Regions from separate parts of the Mycobacterium sp. E2327 genome, predicted to be linked through region 2. Evidence: riboswitches for the same ligand, from Rfam matches in the RefSeq annotation. Region 2 holds a riboswitch; each other region holds the start of a gene.
The links. A riboswitch is a leader RNA that binds a small molecule or an ion and turns the genes downstream of it on or off. The one in region 2 is predicted to bind cobalamin.

Region 1 (4,854 bases), on a different contig from region 2:
GCCGACCGAGTTCAGGTCGTCCAGCACCTCCATGTGCGAACGGGCCGCCTCGAGCGACGTGACGTCGGCGTCCAGGTCGGCGATGGCGCCGATCACCTCGCCGAATTCCGAGTAGCACAGGTGGGTGTGGATCTGCGTCGAGTCGGCCACGCCGGAGGTCGCCAGCCGGAAAGCCGCCACCGCCCAACGCAAGTAGTCCTCCTGCTGGGCGCGGCGCAGCGGTAGCAGCTCGCGCAGCGCCGGCTCGTCGACCTGGATCACCGCGATGCCCGCGTCCTCCAGGTCCACCGTCTCGTCGCGGATCGCCAGCGCCACCTGGTTGGCGGTGTCGGCCAGCGGCTGGTCGTCGCGCACGAACGACCAGGCCAAGATCGTGACCGGCCCGGTCAACATGCCCTTCACCGGCTTGTCGGTGAGTGACTGGGCGTAGCGGATCCACTCGACGGTCATCGGGTGGGTCCGCGCGACGTCGCCGTACAGGATCGGCGGCCGCACGCAACGGCTGCCGTAGGACTGCACCCAGCCGTTCTGCGTCGCGAAGAAGCCCTCCAGCTGCTCGGCGAAGTACTGCACCATGTCGTTGCGCTCGGGCTCGCCGTGCACCAACACGTCCAGGCCCAGTTGCTCCTGCAGCGCGATGACGTCGGCGATCTCCTTGCGCATCTTGGCGACGTACTCGGCCTCATCGATCTTGCCGGCCCGAAAAGCCGCGCGCGCCTTGCGGATCGCCGACGTCTGCGGGTACGAGCCGATCGTCGTGGTCGGCAGCGGCGGCAGGTGCAGCCGCGCCTCCTGGCTGGCGCGGCGTTCGGCCGCGTCGCCGCGGTGCGTGCCCGACGCGATGATCTCGTCGATCCGGGCGCGGACCCCGGCGTTGTGCAGCCGCGGATCGCTGAGACGGGACGCGACGGCGGCGTTGGACGCCGCGATCTCATCGGCGACGGCGTCGCGCCCGTCACACAGGGCGCGCGCGAGAGTGACCACCTCGCTTACCTTTTCGGCCCCGAAGGCCAGCCAGCTGCGCAGGTTGTCGTCCAGCCCCGTTTCGGGCTCCAGCGAATACGGCACGTGCATGGTGGAGCACGACGTCGAAACCGCCACGCTGCCAGCCGAACCCAGCAGGGCCGTCAGCTTGGCCAGCGCCGACTCCAGGTCCGTGCGCCAGACGTTGCGTCCGTCGACGACGCCGGCCACCAGCAGCTTGCCGGACAGTTCCGGAATGCCCGCCACCGCGGTGCCGGCGCCGGCCACCAGGTCGACGCCGATGGCTTCGACGGGCGTGCGGGCCAGCCCGGCGAGGGCCGCCCCGGGGTCGCCGAAGTAGGTGGCGACATGGATCGCGGGCCGGTCGCTCACCGAGCCGAGCGCGGCGTAGACGGCCTCGGCCAACGCGGGCGCGTCGGGGGAGATGTCGGTCACCAGGGCCGGCTCGTCGAACTGCACCCACTGGGCGCCGTGCTCGGCGAGCAGCGAGAGCAGTTCGGAGTAGATCGGCAGTAGCTCCCGCAGCCGCTCGATCGGCGCGCCGCCGCCGTTGATGCCCTTGCTCAACAGCAGGAAGGTGATCGGACCGATGACCACCGGCCGAGCCGGGATGCCTTGCGCAAATGCCTCTTTCAGCTCCGAGAGCACCTTGTCGGGGTTCAGCGCGAACCGGGTCGCGGGCTCGATCTCGGGGACCAGGTAGTGGTAGTTGGTGTCGAACCACTTGGTCATCTCCAGCGGCGCGATGTCGTCGTTGCCGCGGGCGAGGGCGAAATAGCGGTCCAGTTCGTCGGGGACTTCGCCGGCCCGCACCGGCAGCGCGCCGAGCATGACGGCCGTGTCGAGCATCTGGTCGTAGTAGGAGAAGGTGTTCACCGGCACCGAGTCCAGGCCGGCGGACGCGAGCTGCGACCACATGTCGCGGCGGAGCGTTGCGGCGACGGATTCCAAGTCCGATCGGCTGGTGCGTCCGGCCCAGTAGCCCTCGGTCGCGCGTTTGAGTTCGCGTTTCGGGCCGATGCGCGGGGAGCCGGTAACCGTTGCGGTGAAGGGTTGCGAGGTCACGATTTCGTCCTATCGATCGACGGGGCGCTCACCGCCGCGGACGCGCAGCCGATCCGAACACGGTGAACGCCTTCGGGTTACACCGCACCGGGCACCGCCAAACGCCCAATCCACGAGGCGATGAGCCGCCGGACGCGGCGCGCCCGGCACCGCTGGCAGGTCTTCGGACTCGCAGGCGCGCACCGGGTGGTGCTCCTAGTGGCCGTCGCTTCCCGATCTCGGATGTTGCTGAGACCAGTGCCTATTGACGGCGGTCGTTCCTGCTCACCGCTGCGGGACAGTCCCGGACTCCCACCGGGTTCCCTCTCGCGAGGCGGCTCTAACGTTGCCTCGCTCGATGCCGGCGCCGCGGTCGCGGCGACGGCAGACCAGCTGCGCAGCGGAGTCTACCGCGTCGACGGTCTCAGGCCCTCGCCACCAGCGGCAGCTTCGGCAGCCACAAAGAGTTCTCGGTGCTCGGGAACCCGGCCACCGGCCAAAAACCGGGAGCCGGCCCAAGATCCCCGGCCCGGTCGAGCCACTCCTCGACCAGCACCCGCAACACCTGCCGGACGATGTGTCCGCCACGGCAACGCATCGACCCCGCACCCAGGCTCCAATGCCGGTGCGCCCTAACGCCGATCACCAGATCATCGGTGGACATGGCGTCGCTGCCGTCCCGCTGCACCGCGGCGATGCACAACATCACCACCACGCCGGGCGGCATGTCCACCCCGGCGACGGTCATCGGCTGAGTGGTGAAACGTTGGCAGCCCTGCACCATCGGCTCCAACCGCAGGATCTCTTCGACGAACTCGCGGATCAGCTCGGGCTGACGTCGAAGCGCGTCGCGCAATTCGGGGCCGCGCGCCAACGCCAACAGGTGCCAGCCGGCGTGTTTGAACAGGTTGCGGCACGCCTCGGCAAAGACGTGGCCGGACTGCCCGGCCAGGTGTTCGGCGGGCAGCAGCCGCAGGCGCGACACGACGTCGAACAGGGCGCCGGCCATCGGCGCGGTCACGTCGGCCACCGCGTCACCGCCGCCGGCGGCGGCGAAACGATCGATCAGCTCGGCGGCGATCGGACGGAACACCGCCGCGATCTCGTGCGCTGATTTCGGCGCGAACAGCCGGTCGTGCACCTCGAGATCGCTTTCGGGAAGGGCCCGGGCGCGATCCAGCCGCGGATCGTCCAGGTTCGCCAACACCTGCTCCCGCCCGACGACGAACACCCAGCCGCCCCCCGGGTCTCGCAAAACGGGGCCGGCCTCTCGCGCCAGGCGCCAACCCAAGCCGCGGTCCGTGCTCAGGGCGGCTGCCGCCTCGGGCGGAAAGACCGGGCAGTCGCCAAGCTTCACGCGCCCTGTCCTTCCATCCCTATCAGCGAATCCGCCCCGGAAGCCTCCGTGCGCAGCGGAGTTTACTGGTCAGCGAGTGCTTCGGCGATGGGGACGCCGTCCCCCTCGGCGCCGTTGTTGAATTCGATGGTGCGGCCGATGGTGGAGTCGTCGTGCAGCGACGCGGCCACCGCGAGCGCGACGTCGGCCCGGGAGACCTCGCCTTTTCCCCTGCCGATGACGATGCGCCCCGTCGGCGGTTCCAGGGTGAGGTGGCCCGGCCCCAGCACCGTCCAGTCCAGGTGGCTGGCGCGCAGGTGCGCGTCCGCGGCCGCCTTGGCCTCCGCGTACGGGAAAAACGAATTCTCGCTCGGCACACCATGATCCGGACCCGCACCGAAATAGGACACCATCACGAACCGGCTGACGCCGGCCCGCGCCGCGGCATCGATCACCCGCATCGCCGCGTCGCGATCGACGGCGTACGTGCGGGCCGGGTTGCCGCCTCCCGCGCCGGCGGAGAAGACGACGGCGTCGTGACCCGCCAGCAGGCCGGCCAGCGCGTCGGTGTCGAGACGCTCGATGTCGGCCACCACCGGGGTGGCGCCGGTCGCGGCGACGTCGTCGAAATGGTCGGGGTTTCGGAAGACCGAGGTCACCTCGTCGCCGCGTTCGGTCAGGATGGGGGCCAGCCGCAACGCGACCTTGCCGTGGCCGCCGAAGACGATGACTTGTGCCATGCCCCGACGGTACCCGCGGGAACGCGGGCTATCTGCGACGCAGGCCCTCGATCGCGAGCTCCATTATTCGTTTCGCCTGTCGCCTGCCCGCTGCTCCTTCGCCGACCCGCCATAGCGAACTCATGAGCAGCAGGACATCCGCGGGGTCGAGATCGGGTCGCAAGGATCCGTCCCGCGCGCAGGCATCGAGCAACTGGCCGACCGCGGCGACGACGGGTGCGTATGTCTCATTGATCGCGTCCTGAGCCGCCGCGCTGTGCAGGGCGTCGCCCAGGCCGTGTTTGACGCGGACGTAGTCGGCGGCCTTGTAGAACCACATGCGATACGCATCCAAGGGCGGATGGGCTCGCAATAGCCTGGGCACCGAATCCACCAGTCGCTGCACGTCGTGGCGGTATACGGCGAGGATCAAGGCTTCCCGGGTGGGGAAGTGGCGATACAGCGTCCCCGCCCCGACCCCCGCGCGCTTGGCGATCTCGTTGAGAGACGCCGTGCCCGACTGGGCGAAGGCGTCGTGCGCCACCTCGATGATGTGCTCTCGGTTGCGCAGGGCGTCGGAGCGAATCCGGGCGACACCGTCGTCTGCCACAGACCGCCACCTCCTCGTTCTGGTCAAAACCCCTCTGCCGCAGCACGAGGATAAGGGGAGATGGCTAACTGGCCGTGGACAACTGGGGTATCCGCTCCGCCACCGCCTGCAGCAGGGTGTCGTCGGAGACGCCCTGGAAGTCGTAGCGCGGTGTGTAGGGG
Region 2 (4,854 bases):
AGTCCCGCCACAGCGTGATTCGGCCGTTGTGCACCTCGAACACGCCGCAGACCCAGAACTGCAGCCGCAGCGGGCCGACGATCAGCGCGTCGGTGCGCTCGGTGAGCACCGCGGCGCCGTCGGCGGCGATGCGGTGGATCTTCACCTCGAACGCCCCGCGGCCCTCCATCGCGCGGAACAGCTTGATCGCCCGGGCGCGGCCGCGGATCGTGGGCAGGCCGACGTTCTCGTAGACGAGGTTGTCGTCCAGCGCGGCCTCGGCGGCCTCGAGGTCCGAATCTTGAAGCGCGTTCAGGAAACCCTCGACCGTGCGGGTGTTCGCGACGCCTGTGTCAGTCAGCTCGGTCATGGCCGCCAGCCTATTCGACCGGGGTTGTGCGTGGCGGCGCGGCGCTGTGGCAGGGTGGGGTCGATGCGTGTCGCCGTGGTCGCCGGGCCGGATCCCGGGCACTCGTTCCCCGCGATCGCGCTGTGCCAGCGCTTCGTCGAGGCGGGCGATCGGCCCACCCTCTTCACCGGCGCGGAATGGACCGGCGCCGCCCGCGCGGTCGGCATCGACGCCGCCGAGTTGGACGGGCTGGCCGCCACCGACGAGGACATCGACGCCGGGGCCCGGATCCATCGCCGCGCCGCGCGGATGGCCGTGCTCAACGTCCCGGCGCTGCGCGACCTGGCGCCCGACCTGGTGGTCTCAGACGTCATCACCGCGGGCGGCGGGATGGCCGCCGAGCTGCTGGGGATCCCGTGGATCGAGCTCAACCCGCATCCGCTGTATTTGCCGTCGAAGGGGCTGCCGCCGATCGGCAGCGGGCTGGCGCCGGGCACCGGCTTTCGCGGCCGGCTGCGCGACGCCGGCATGCGGGCGCTGACGGGGCGATCCTGGCGCGCCGGCATCAAGCAGCGCGCGGCCGCCCGGCTCGAGATCGGGCTGCCCGCCGTCGACCCGGGGCCGCTGCGCCGCCTCATCGCCACGCTGCCCGCCCTCGAGGTGCCGCGCCCGGACTGGCCGGCGGAGGCCGTCGTCGTCGGGCCGCTGCACTTCGAGCCGACCGATCGGGTGCTCGAGGTGCCGCCCGGCCCCGGGCCGGTGGTGGTGGTCGCGCCGTCGACCGCGTCGACCGGCACGTCGGGCCTGGCCGAGGCCGCGCTGCAGTGCCTGATACCCGGGGAGACGCTGCCGGCGGGCTCGCGCCTGGTGGTCTCGCGGCTGGGCGGGGCGGAGCTGACGCTGCCGCCGTACGCGGTGGCCGGCCTCGGGCGCCAGTCCGAGCTGCTGGCGCACGCCGACCTGATGATCTGCGGCGGCGGCCACGGGATCGTGAGCAAGACGCTGTTGGCCGGCGTGCCGCTGGTCGTGGTCCCCGGCGGCGGGGACCAGTGGGAGATGGCCAACCGGGTGGTGCGCCAGGGGAGCGGACGGCTGATCCGGCCGCTGACCGCCGACGCGCTGGTGGCCGCGGTGGGCGACGTGCTGTCGTCGCCCGGCTACCGCGACGCCGCGCGCCAGGCCGCCGCCGGCATTGCCGACGTCGCCGACCCGGTGTGGGTGTGCCGCGAAGCGCTGGCTTTAGCGGGGTAGCTCGGTGGGTATGTTGGCGTGCGTGCGGCTGACGGAGTTCAACGAGCGGGTTGTGTTGCGGTTCGGTTCCACCTACGGCGCGTCGGTGCTGGTGGATCACGTGCTGACCGGGTTCGGCGGCCGCACCGCCGCCCAGGCGATCGAGGACGGGGTGGACCCCCGCGACGTCTGGCGCGCCCTGTGCGCCGATTTCGACGTGCCGCGCGATCAGTGGTGAGTGTGCGAGTGTTGGCGCCCTGGGTGCACACTCAGCGGCCCGGACGCTCACGGCGAAACACGCAGTCGCCGCAGACCGATCGCCCGGGCACGCGATAGAACAGACAACAGCTGCGACGCCGGAAGCCCAGGTGTGAGCCGGTGATCATGCCGGAACCGGCCAGCATGCCGGTTTCCAGCAGGGACTCGGTCATCTCGATGATCGCGGGCCGCAGGTCGGGGCGCGCGACGAGCAGCGCCCGGGACGCCCCGACCAGCGCGGACGCGATGTTGCCCGCCAGCAGGGCGGGCGCCAGCTTGACGCGCAGGCCGGCGGCGAACGGTTTCATGTGGCCCCGGACGACGAGGCGGTACAGCAACTTCGCCGACGGCCGGTCGACGGCCTGCCCGACGGGCTCGGGGATGCGCAGCTGCGCCCCGTCGTCGGCGCGCTGCAGGCATTTGAGATCGGGGATCACGCCATGGCCCAGCGCACACGCCAGCACCGGCGACCACAACCGCGTGGCGTGGCCGAGGTGAACCAGCGAGGCGGCGATCCGCAGGTCCGACGTGTGATAGCGCCGCGCGGTGGCCTCGATCAGGTCGGCGAACCCGTCGGCGTATGACTGCCCGACCGGATGCCACCCCGCCGCGTCGCCGCCCACGGTGAACGTGAAAAACCTCTTGTAGGAAGATATTTCGGCCAGCTCGGCAGAAATGTCCATGCGCAACCAACCCTCTTAAGGGGAAATCCGCCCCAGTTCTCGTGAGGAAGCGCTGACGGTGAGTATCTGGCTCTCGGGTCGGGACGTGTCCGTCCCCGATCACAGTGGCGGGACCGCACCGGATTCGCACCGGTTTCCTCAGGTTGTCAGCCCCGTCAGCGCCTTGTCGGTAGCAAATGTTGCCACACGCCGTCGGGCGCCCGGCGTGTCACCTTGAATCGAACAGGTGTTCGGCTACTGTGGTGAGCGTTCGGGGACTTGTCGGACCCCGCGCCTAGGGTCACCGCCAACCGACCGATACCGGTCAGAAGAACACAACGACGATAGGAAGAGGCATCATGACGCAAGCCCCCGACCGCGAGAAGGCCCTCGAGCTGGCGATGGCCCAGATCGAGAAGAGCTACGGCAAAGGCTCGGTGATGCGTCTCGGCGACGAGATGCGCCAACCGATCTCGGTCATCCCGACCGGATCCATCGCACTGGACGTGGCATTGGGCATCGGCGGCCTGCCACGTGGCCGGGTCGTGGAGATCTACGGCCCGGAGTCCTCGGGTAAGACCACCGTCGCGCTGCACGCGGTGGCCAACGCCCAGGCCGCCGGCGGCGTCGCGGCGTTCATCGACGCCGAGCACGCCCTGGACCCGGATTACGCCAAGAAGCTCGGCGTCGACACCGACTCGCTGCTGGTCAGCCAGCCGGACACCGGTGAGCAGGCGCTGGAGATCGCCGACATGCTGATCCGTTCCGGCGCCCTGGACATCCTGGTCATCGACTCGGTGGCGGCCCTGGTGCCGCGCGCGGAGCTCGAGGGCGAGATGGGCGACAGCCACGTCGGGCTGCAGGCCCGGCTGATGAGTCAGGCGCTGCGGAAGATGACCGGCGCGCTCAACAACTCGGGCACCACGGCGATCTTCATCAACCAGCTCCGGGAAAAGATCGGCGTGATGTTTGGGTGCATGAACTATTCGACCCGAGTGACTCTTGCAGATGGCACCACCGAAAAGATCGGCAAGATAGTCAACAGCAAGATGGACGTCGAGGTGCTGTCCTACGACCCGAAGACGGACCAGGTTGTGCCTCGCAAGGTTGTGAGCTGGTTCAACAACGGGCCGGCGGAACAGTTCCTCCAGTTCACCGTCGAGAAGTCCAGCGGTAACGGCAAGTCGCAATTCGCCGCGACGCCCAACCACCTCATTCGCACGCCGGGCGGCTGGACAGAAGCCGGTGATCTCATCGCAGGCGACCGGGTGCTGGCCACCGAACCCCATCTGCTCAGCGATCAGCAGTTCCAGGTGGTATTGGGATCGCTGATGGGTGACGGGAACCTCTCATCCAACCGACGCGATCGCAATGGGGTCCGTTTCCGTCTGGGACACGGCGCCAAGCAGTTGGATTACCTGCAGTGGAAGACCGCATTAATGGGCAACATTCGGCATTCGGTGCGAGAGAACGCAAAGGGCGCGAGCTTTGTCGACTTCACCCCACTGCCCGAGCTCGCTGAATTACAGCGCGCGGTCTATCTCGGGGACGGCAAGAAGTTCTTGTCCGAGGAGTATCTCAAGGTGCTCACGCCCCTGGCTCTGGCTATTTGGTACATGGATGACGGCTCATTCACCTTGCGTTCCAAGGGATTGCAGGAGCGTACGGCAGGTGGCAGCGGGCGCATCGAGATTTGCGTCGAAGCCATGAGCGAAGGCACCCGTGCGCGGTTGCGTGACTACCTGTGTGATACGTACGGCTTGGATGTGCGTCTGCGTCAGGCTGGTTCAGCCGGTAAGGCGGTGCTGGTGTTCTCCACCGCGGCAACCGCGAAGTTTCAGAAGCTGGTGGCGCCGTACATGGCGCCGTCCATGGAGTACAAGCTGTTGCCGCGCTTCCGCGGTCAGGGGACGGTGACGCCACAGTTCGCCGAACCCACGCAGCAGTTGGTACCGGCCCGCGTTCTCGATGTGCATGTCAAACCGCACACCCGGTCGATGAATCGGTTCGATATCGAGGTCGAGGGCAATCACAATTACTTCGTTGACGGAGTGATGGTGCATAACTCGCCCGAAACGACAACGGGCGGAAAGGCTTTGAAGTTCTACGCGTCGGTGCGCATGGACGTGCGCCGGATCGAGACGCTCAAGGACGGCACCAACGCGGTCGGCAACCGCACCCGGGTCAAGGTCGTCAAGAACAAGGTGTCGCCGCCGTTCAAGCAGGCCGAATTCGACATCCTCTACGGCAGGGGCATCAGCCGCGAGGGCTCGCTTATCGACATGGGGGTGGACCAGGGCTTCATCCGCAAGTCCGGTTCGTGGTTCACCTACGAGGGCGAACAACTCGGCCAGGGCAAGGAGAACGTGCGCACCT
Region 3 (4,854 bases), on a different contig from region 2:
GACCCTCCATGAGGCAGAACATCTCTCGCGTCCAGCGGCTCACCTGGAGCGCCTCCCGGTAGAACTCTCCGCTGAACGGGTTGAGCGAGCGCATGATGTCGGCGATCGTGCGGTATCCGTGCGCGTCGGCGTGCGGCGCCTCGGTCTTCTCGGCCAGCGAGAGCACGCTCGGGTTGGTCTCGGAGACCATCTTCTCGCAGAAGTCCACGCCGACCAGGTTCTCCTGGAAGATGTTGTGGTCGAACATGTACTCGGCGGCCTCGCCGAGGTTGATCAGCCACTCGCCCAGATGCGGCGGCTTGACCCCGTAGGCCATGTTCTGCGTGTAGCAGGAACAGGTCGCGTGGTTGTCACCGCAGATGCCGCAGATGCGGCTGGTGATGAAGTGGGCGTCGCGAGGATCCTTGCCCTTCATGAAAATCGAGTAGCCGCGGAAGATCGACGAGGTGCTGTGGCACTCGACGACCTCCTTGTTCTCGAAATCGATCTTGGTGTAGATGCCGAGGCTGCCCACGATCCGGGTGATCGGATCCCAGGCCATGTCGACGAGCTGGCCGGGTTCCCGCTTGGCGGTGGTCGGCTCGGGGACGATAGTTGTCATCGAAGTCCCTCCGGGTGAGGCGAAATAGAACGAAGCGTGCCGCGACCTACCAGGTGCGGCGGGCCCCGGTGGTGAGTTGGTCGCCGTTGTGGCGCCACTTCGGCTCTTTGTCGACGGTGCGACCCGTGACGCTGCGCAGGCTGCGGATCACGCTGCCGTACAACCCGACCGCGGTGCTGGACAGCTTGCCGCCGGGCGGCTCGTCCATGAACGGCATGAACTTGTCCGGGAAGCCGGGCATGGTGCACCCGATGCAGATGCCGCCGACGTTCGGGCAACCGCCGACACCGTTGATCCACCCGCGCTTGGGGACGTTGCATTTGACGACCGGGCCCCAACAGCCAAGCTTCACAATGCATTTCGGTGACCCGTATTCGGTGGCGAAATCACCCTGCTCGTAGTAGCCGGCGCGGTCGCACCCCTCGTGCACGGTGTTGCCGAACAACCACTTGGGGCGCAGCGCGTCGTCGAGCGGGATCATCGGCGCCTGGCCGGTCGCCATGTAGAGCAGGTAGGTGAGCGTCTCGGACAGGTTGTCCGGGTGGATCGGGCAGCCCGGGACGCAGACGATCGGGATGCCGGCCTTGCTCTTCCAGTCCCAGCCGAGGTAGTCGGGCACGCCCATCGCACCGGTCGGGTTGCCGGCCATCGCGTGGATGCCGCCGTAGGTGGCGCAGGTCCCGACCGCGACGATCGCGGTGGCCTTGGGCGCCAGCCGGTCGAGCCACTCGCTGGTGGTCATGGGCTGGCCGGTGGCCGGGTCGTTGCCGAACCCGCACCAGTACCCCTCGTCCTTGATCTTCTCGTTGGGGATTGATCCCTCGACGACGAGCACGAACGGCTCGAGCTCGCCGCGATCGGCTCTGAAGAACCACTCGAGGAAGTCGTCGGCCCCGCCGTTCGGGCCGCATTCGAAATCGATCAGGGGCCAGTGCACGGCAACCTTGGGCAAGCCCGGAAGCGCACCGAGGGCTATCTCCTCGACGCTGGGCTGGGTGGCGGCAGTCAACGCCACCGAATCGCCGTCGCAACTGAGGCCCGCGTTAATCCATAGAACATGGATCAATGTTTCTTCTGCTTTGACTGCCGCTTCTGTTGGCATGCTGCAGCTTTCCGGAGCCGGGCTGGACGCTCCTTGCGCTGCCGGAGTCGACCGTCGGCCCACTTGCGCAGCGCTGAATTTGGGTCTACTCCCGCCTCAGTCGGTTGTCAACGGTCCACCGTTTGCCGGCAAATATACAGATGTGCTATTAACCTCTGTTTGCACCCATTAGCGTTGCCGCGCAGGGGATTTCGCCTGTCGGGCGCTGGGCCGGCCAACCCGTGAGCCAGCCTAACGATGCACCGGAAAATTCCCGTCGTCTTGCGAGTGGTTGGCAGGTCCGTCACGCGAGTCAATCGCAGTACGACCGCCCTCAGTCCTCGGAGTTCGCCGCGAATCGCCGCAGCCACCCGAACCAGGCGCCCATCCCGGCGCCGGTGCGCGCGCTGACCGGCAGGATCTCGGCCGTGGCGTTGACTTCGCGGACGTGCGAGATGTACGCGTCTACGTCGACATCCAGGTAGGGCACCAGGTCAATCTTGTTGAGCAGCACCACGTCCACCGACCGGAACATCACCGGGTATTTGAGGGGCTTGTCCTCGCCCTCGGTCACGGAGTACACCATGGCCTTGGCGTGCTCGCCGACGTCGAACTCCGCCGGGCAGACCAGGTTGCCGACGTTCTCGATGATCACCAGGTCCAGCCCGGGGAGGTCGAGGCCGGGCAGGGCGCGATTGACCATCGGCGCGTCCAGGTGGCATTCCCCGCCAAACCCATTGCTGGTGTTGAGCAGTGACACCTGGGCACCGCGCCCGCTGAGCTTGGCCGCGTCCAGATCGGTGGCGATGTCACCCTCGATGACGCCGATCGCGAATTCGCCGGCGAGCTCGTCCAGCGTCGACTGCAGGATGGTGGTCTTGCCCGACCCGGGGGAGCTCATCAGGTTCAGCGTGCGGATCCCGTGGCTCTCGAACGCCGCCCGGTTGGCCGCGGCGAGGACGTCGTTCTCGGCGAAGATCGCCTCCAGCACGTCGATGCGCTGCTTGCCCGTCTGGTATTGACTGTGGTCCCCGTGCTGGTGATCGGGATGGTCGTGATCGTGGGTGTGCACGGTTCCGTCGTCGTGCCGGTGGAATCTGCCCATGGTCAAATCCGTTCGGGGGGAGCGCTTTTCACGAGACGTCCAAGGACGTCACCAGGAACTCGTTGCCGTGCAGCACCTCCACATCGGGGCTGTCGCACCGCGGGCACCAGATCGACCAGGCCGACGTGATCTCCGATTCGCGGCCGCACGAGCGGCACCTCACCTCGGCGCCGACGCACTCGAGTTCCAGCTCGGCGTCCGGCATGTCCTCGGAATCGCGGACCAGGGTCCAGCAGAACGACAGCGATTCCGGCACCACCTGGCGCAGGGCCCCGATCCGCACCCGAACCACGTCGACGTGCCGGCCCTCGGCATGGGTCTTGACCAGACCGGCGATGGCCTCGCACAGCGACAGCTCGTGCATGGCACTTTTCTACACCCGAAACGGTGGTTGCCCGAACTCAAGCCCAACTCGATCTCAGCATCAGCTTGGATTTGCTCGATTCGGGCAAGTTCGGCGTCGGGGTGCGACAATATTCCGCGTAAGGCGATGACGACGCAGGAAGCCGGTGCGAATCCGGCGCGGTCCCGCCACTGTCATCGGGGAGCGAACCTCACGAAGCCACGGCCACCGGTCGGAAGGCGAGGCGAGCAGTGATCCGAGAGCCAGGAGACTCGCGTCATCGTGTCCTGCTACCCGGGGCGGAGTACCCCGAGAGAGCTGGCCTGTCATGGCGCCGAAACCTCGTTGTCGAACCATCATTGTCGAATTCGGTCGTCTCCGATGACCGGCCCAATCTGGATGGCTTCGCCGCCAGAGGTCCATTCGGCTCTGCTGAGCAGCGGGCCGGGGCCCGGTCCGCTGCTGGCCGCGGCAGAGTCGTGGACCTCGTTGAGCATCGCGTACACCGAGTCGGCCGAGGAGCTGACCGCGCTAATGGCGGGGGTGCAGGCCGGGGCATGGGAGGGCCCGAGCGCGGCGGCGTATGTGGCCAGCCACGGCCCGCATATTGCCTGGCTCGCACTAGCCGCCGCTGACAGTGCGGCGACGGCAGTCCGACATGAAGCTGCGGCCACCGCCTACACCACCGCCCTCGCTGCGATGCCCACCCTGGCCGAGCTGGCCGCCAACCACGCCACCCACGCGGCGTTGCTGGGGACAAATTTCTTCGGCATCAACACCATCCCCATCGCACTGAATGAAGCTGACTATGCACGGATGTGGATCCAGGCCGCGACCGTGATGAGCATCTACCATGCGGTCTCGACCGCGGCAGTGGCCTCGTCCCCGCAGGTGCCGGCGGCGCCGAAGATCGTGAATCTTCATGCGCTGGTGGAAGCTTTCTACCAGGCCTTCCCGTTGCCTCCCGACACGGAGAACCAGGTCATGGCCTGGCTGACGAAGATTGGTTTCGTCGACTACTGGAACGACGTCCTAGAACCGCTGAGCAACGCGCTGTACGACAATCCCTTCTTCGCGGCGATGTTTTCGGGGTTTGATCCCTACCTGCCCCTGCTGGGTAACCCACTGATCTTTTTCAGCCCGTCCAACATCGCGTTCGCCCTGGGCTATCCGATGGATATCGGCTCGTATGTCGCGTATCTGTCGGAAACGTTCTTCTTTATCGGACTGGATCTCACGGCGGCGCTCGCCAGCGGCGATCCCGCGACGATCGGTTTCACCATCCTGTTCACCACCGTCGAAGCCGTCGGCACGATCATCACTGACACCATCGCGTTGCTCAAGACGCTGCTCGAGCAGACTGCCGTGGTCCTGACGGTTTTCGTGCCCCTGATAACCGCTCCGATAGTGGCGTTGGCCTCCGGCGCGGTGGCGCCGATTGGCCTCGCCGGCCTGGCGGGACTGGCCGCCCTGCCGCCGGTACCCCCCGTCGCGCCGCCCATCATGCCGCCGGTCCTTGCGCTGTCCCCGAGCATCCCGACCCCCGCCTCTTCTCCGACGCCGGCTCCGGTGGAGGCCACCGCGCCGGCCGCTACACCCGCAGCGCTCCCGCCGTCGGCCACCCCACCGACGATGACCGGGGCGGGTACCGGTGTGGGCATGGAAGGCTTCGCCTATCTGGTGGGCGACCTGAGCGCGGTTGCCGGCGCGGCGGCGGCCGGCAA

Region 1: another riboswitch for cobalamin. It lies ahead of metE (5-methyltetrahydropteroyltriglutamate--homocysteine S-methyltransferase); the one in region 2 lies ahead of A5712_RS16690 ((2Fe-2S)-binding protein).
Region 3: another riboswitch for cobalamin. It lies ahead of A5712_RS08630 (PPE family protein); the one in region 2 lies ahead of A5712_RS16690 ((2Fe-2S)-binding protein).

What each region holds. Positions count from the first base shown of each region.
Region 1 is NZ_LZKE01000160.1:63-4,916, reverse strand. It holds gene metE (5-methyltetrahydropteroyltriglutamate--homocysteine S-methyltransferase) at 1-2,049, opposite strand, end outside; cobalamin riboswitch at 2,207-2,356, opposite strand; gene A5712_RS19190 (cytochrome P450) at 2,453-3,385, opposite strand; gene A5712_RS19185 (SDR family oxidoreductase) at 3,448-4,104, opposite strand; gene A5712_RS19180 (TetR/AcrR family transcriptional regulator) at 4,133-4,693, opposite strand.
Region 2 is NZ_LZKE01000141.1:10,258-15,111, forward strand. It holds gene A5712_RS16675 (limonene-1,2-epoxide hydrolase) at 1-349, opposite strand, end outside; gene A5712_RS16680 (glycosyltransferase) at 413-1,579, shown strand; gene A5712_RS16685 (DUF3046 domain-containing protein) at 1,590-1,796, shown strand; gene A5712_RS16690 ((2Fe-2S)-binding protein) at 1,828-2,499, opposite strand; cobalamin riboswitch at 2,539-2,671, opposite strand; gene recA (intein-containing recombinase RecA) at 2,838-4,854, shown strand, end outside.
Region 3 is NZ_LZKE01000070.1:45,786-50,639, forward strand. It holds gene A5712_RS08610 (nickel-dependent hydrogenase large subunit) at 1-601, opposite strand, end outside; gene A5712_RS08615 (hydrogenase expression protein HypE) at 648-1,703, opposite strand; gene hypB (hydrogenase nickel incorporation protein HypB) at 2,017-2,787, opposite strand; gene A5712_RS08625 (hydrogenase maturation nickel metallochaperone HypA) at 2,816-3,151, opposite strand; cobalamin riboswitch at 3,236-3,425, shown strand; gene A5712_RS08630 (PPE family protein) at 3,512-4,854, shown strand, end outside.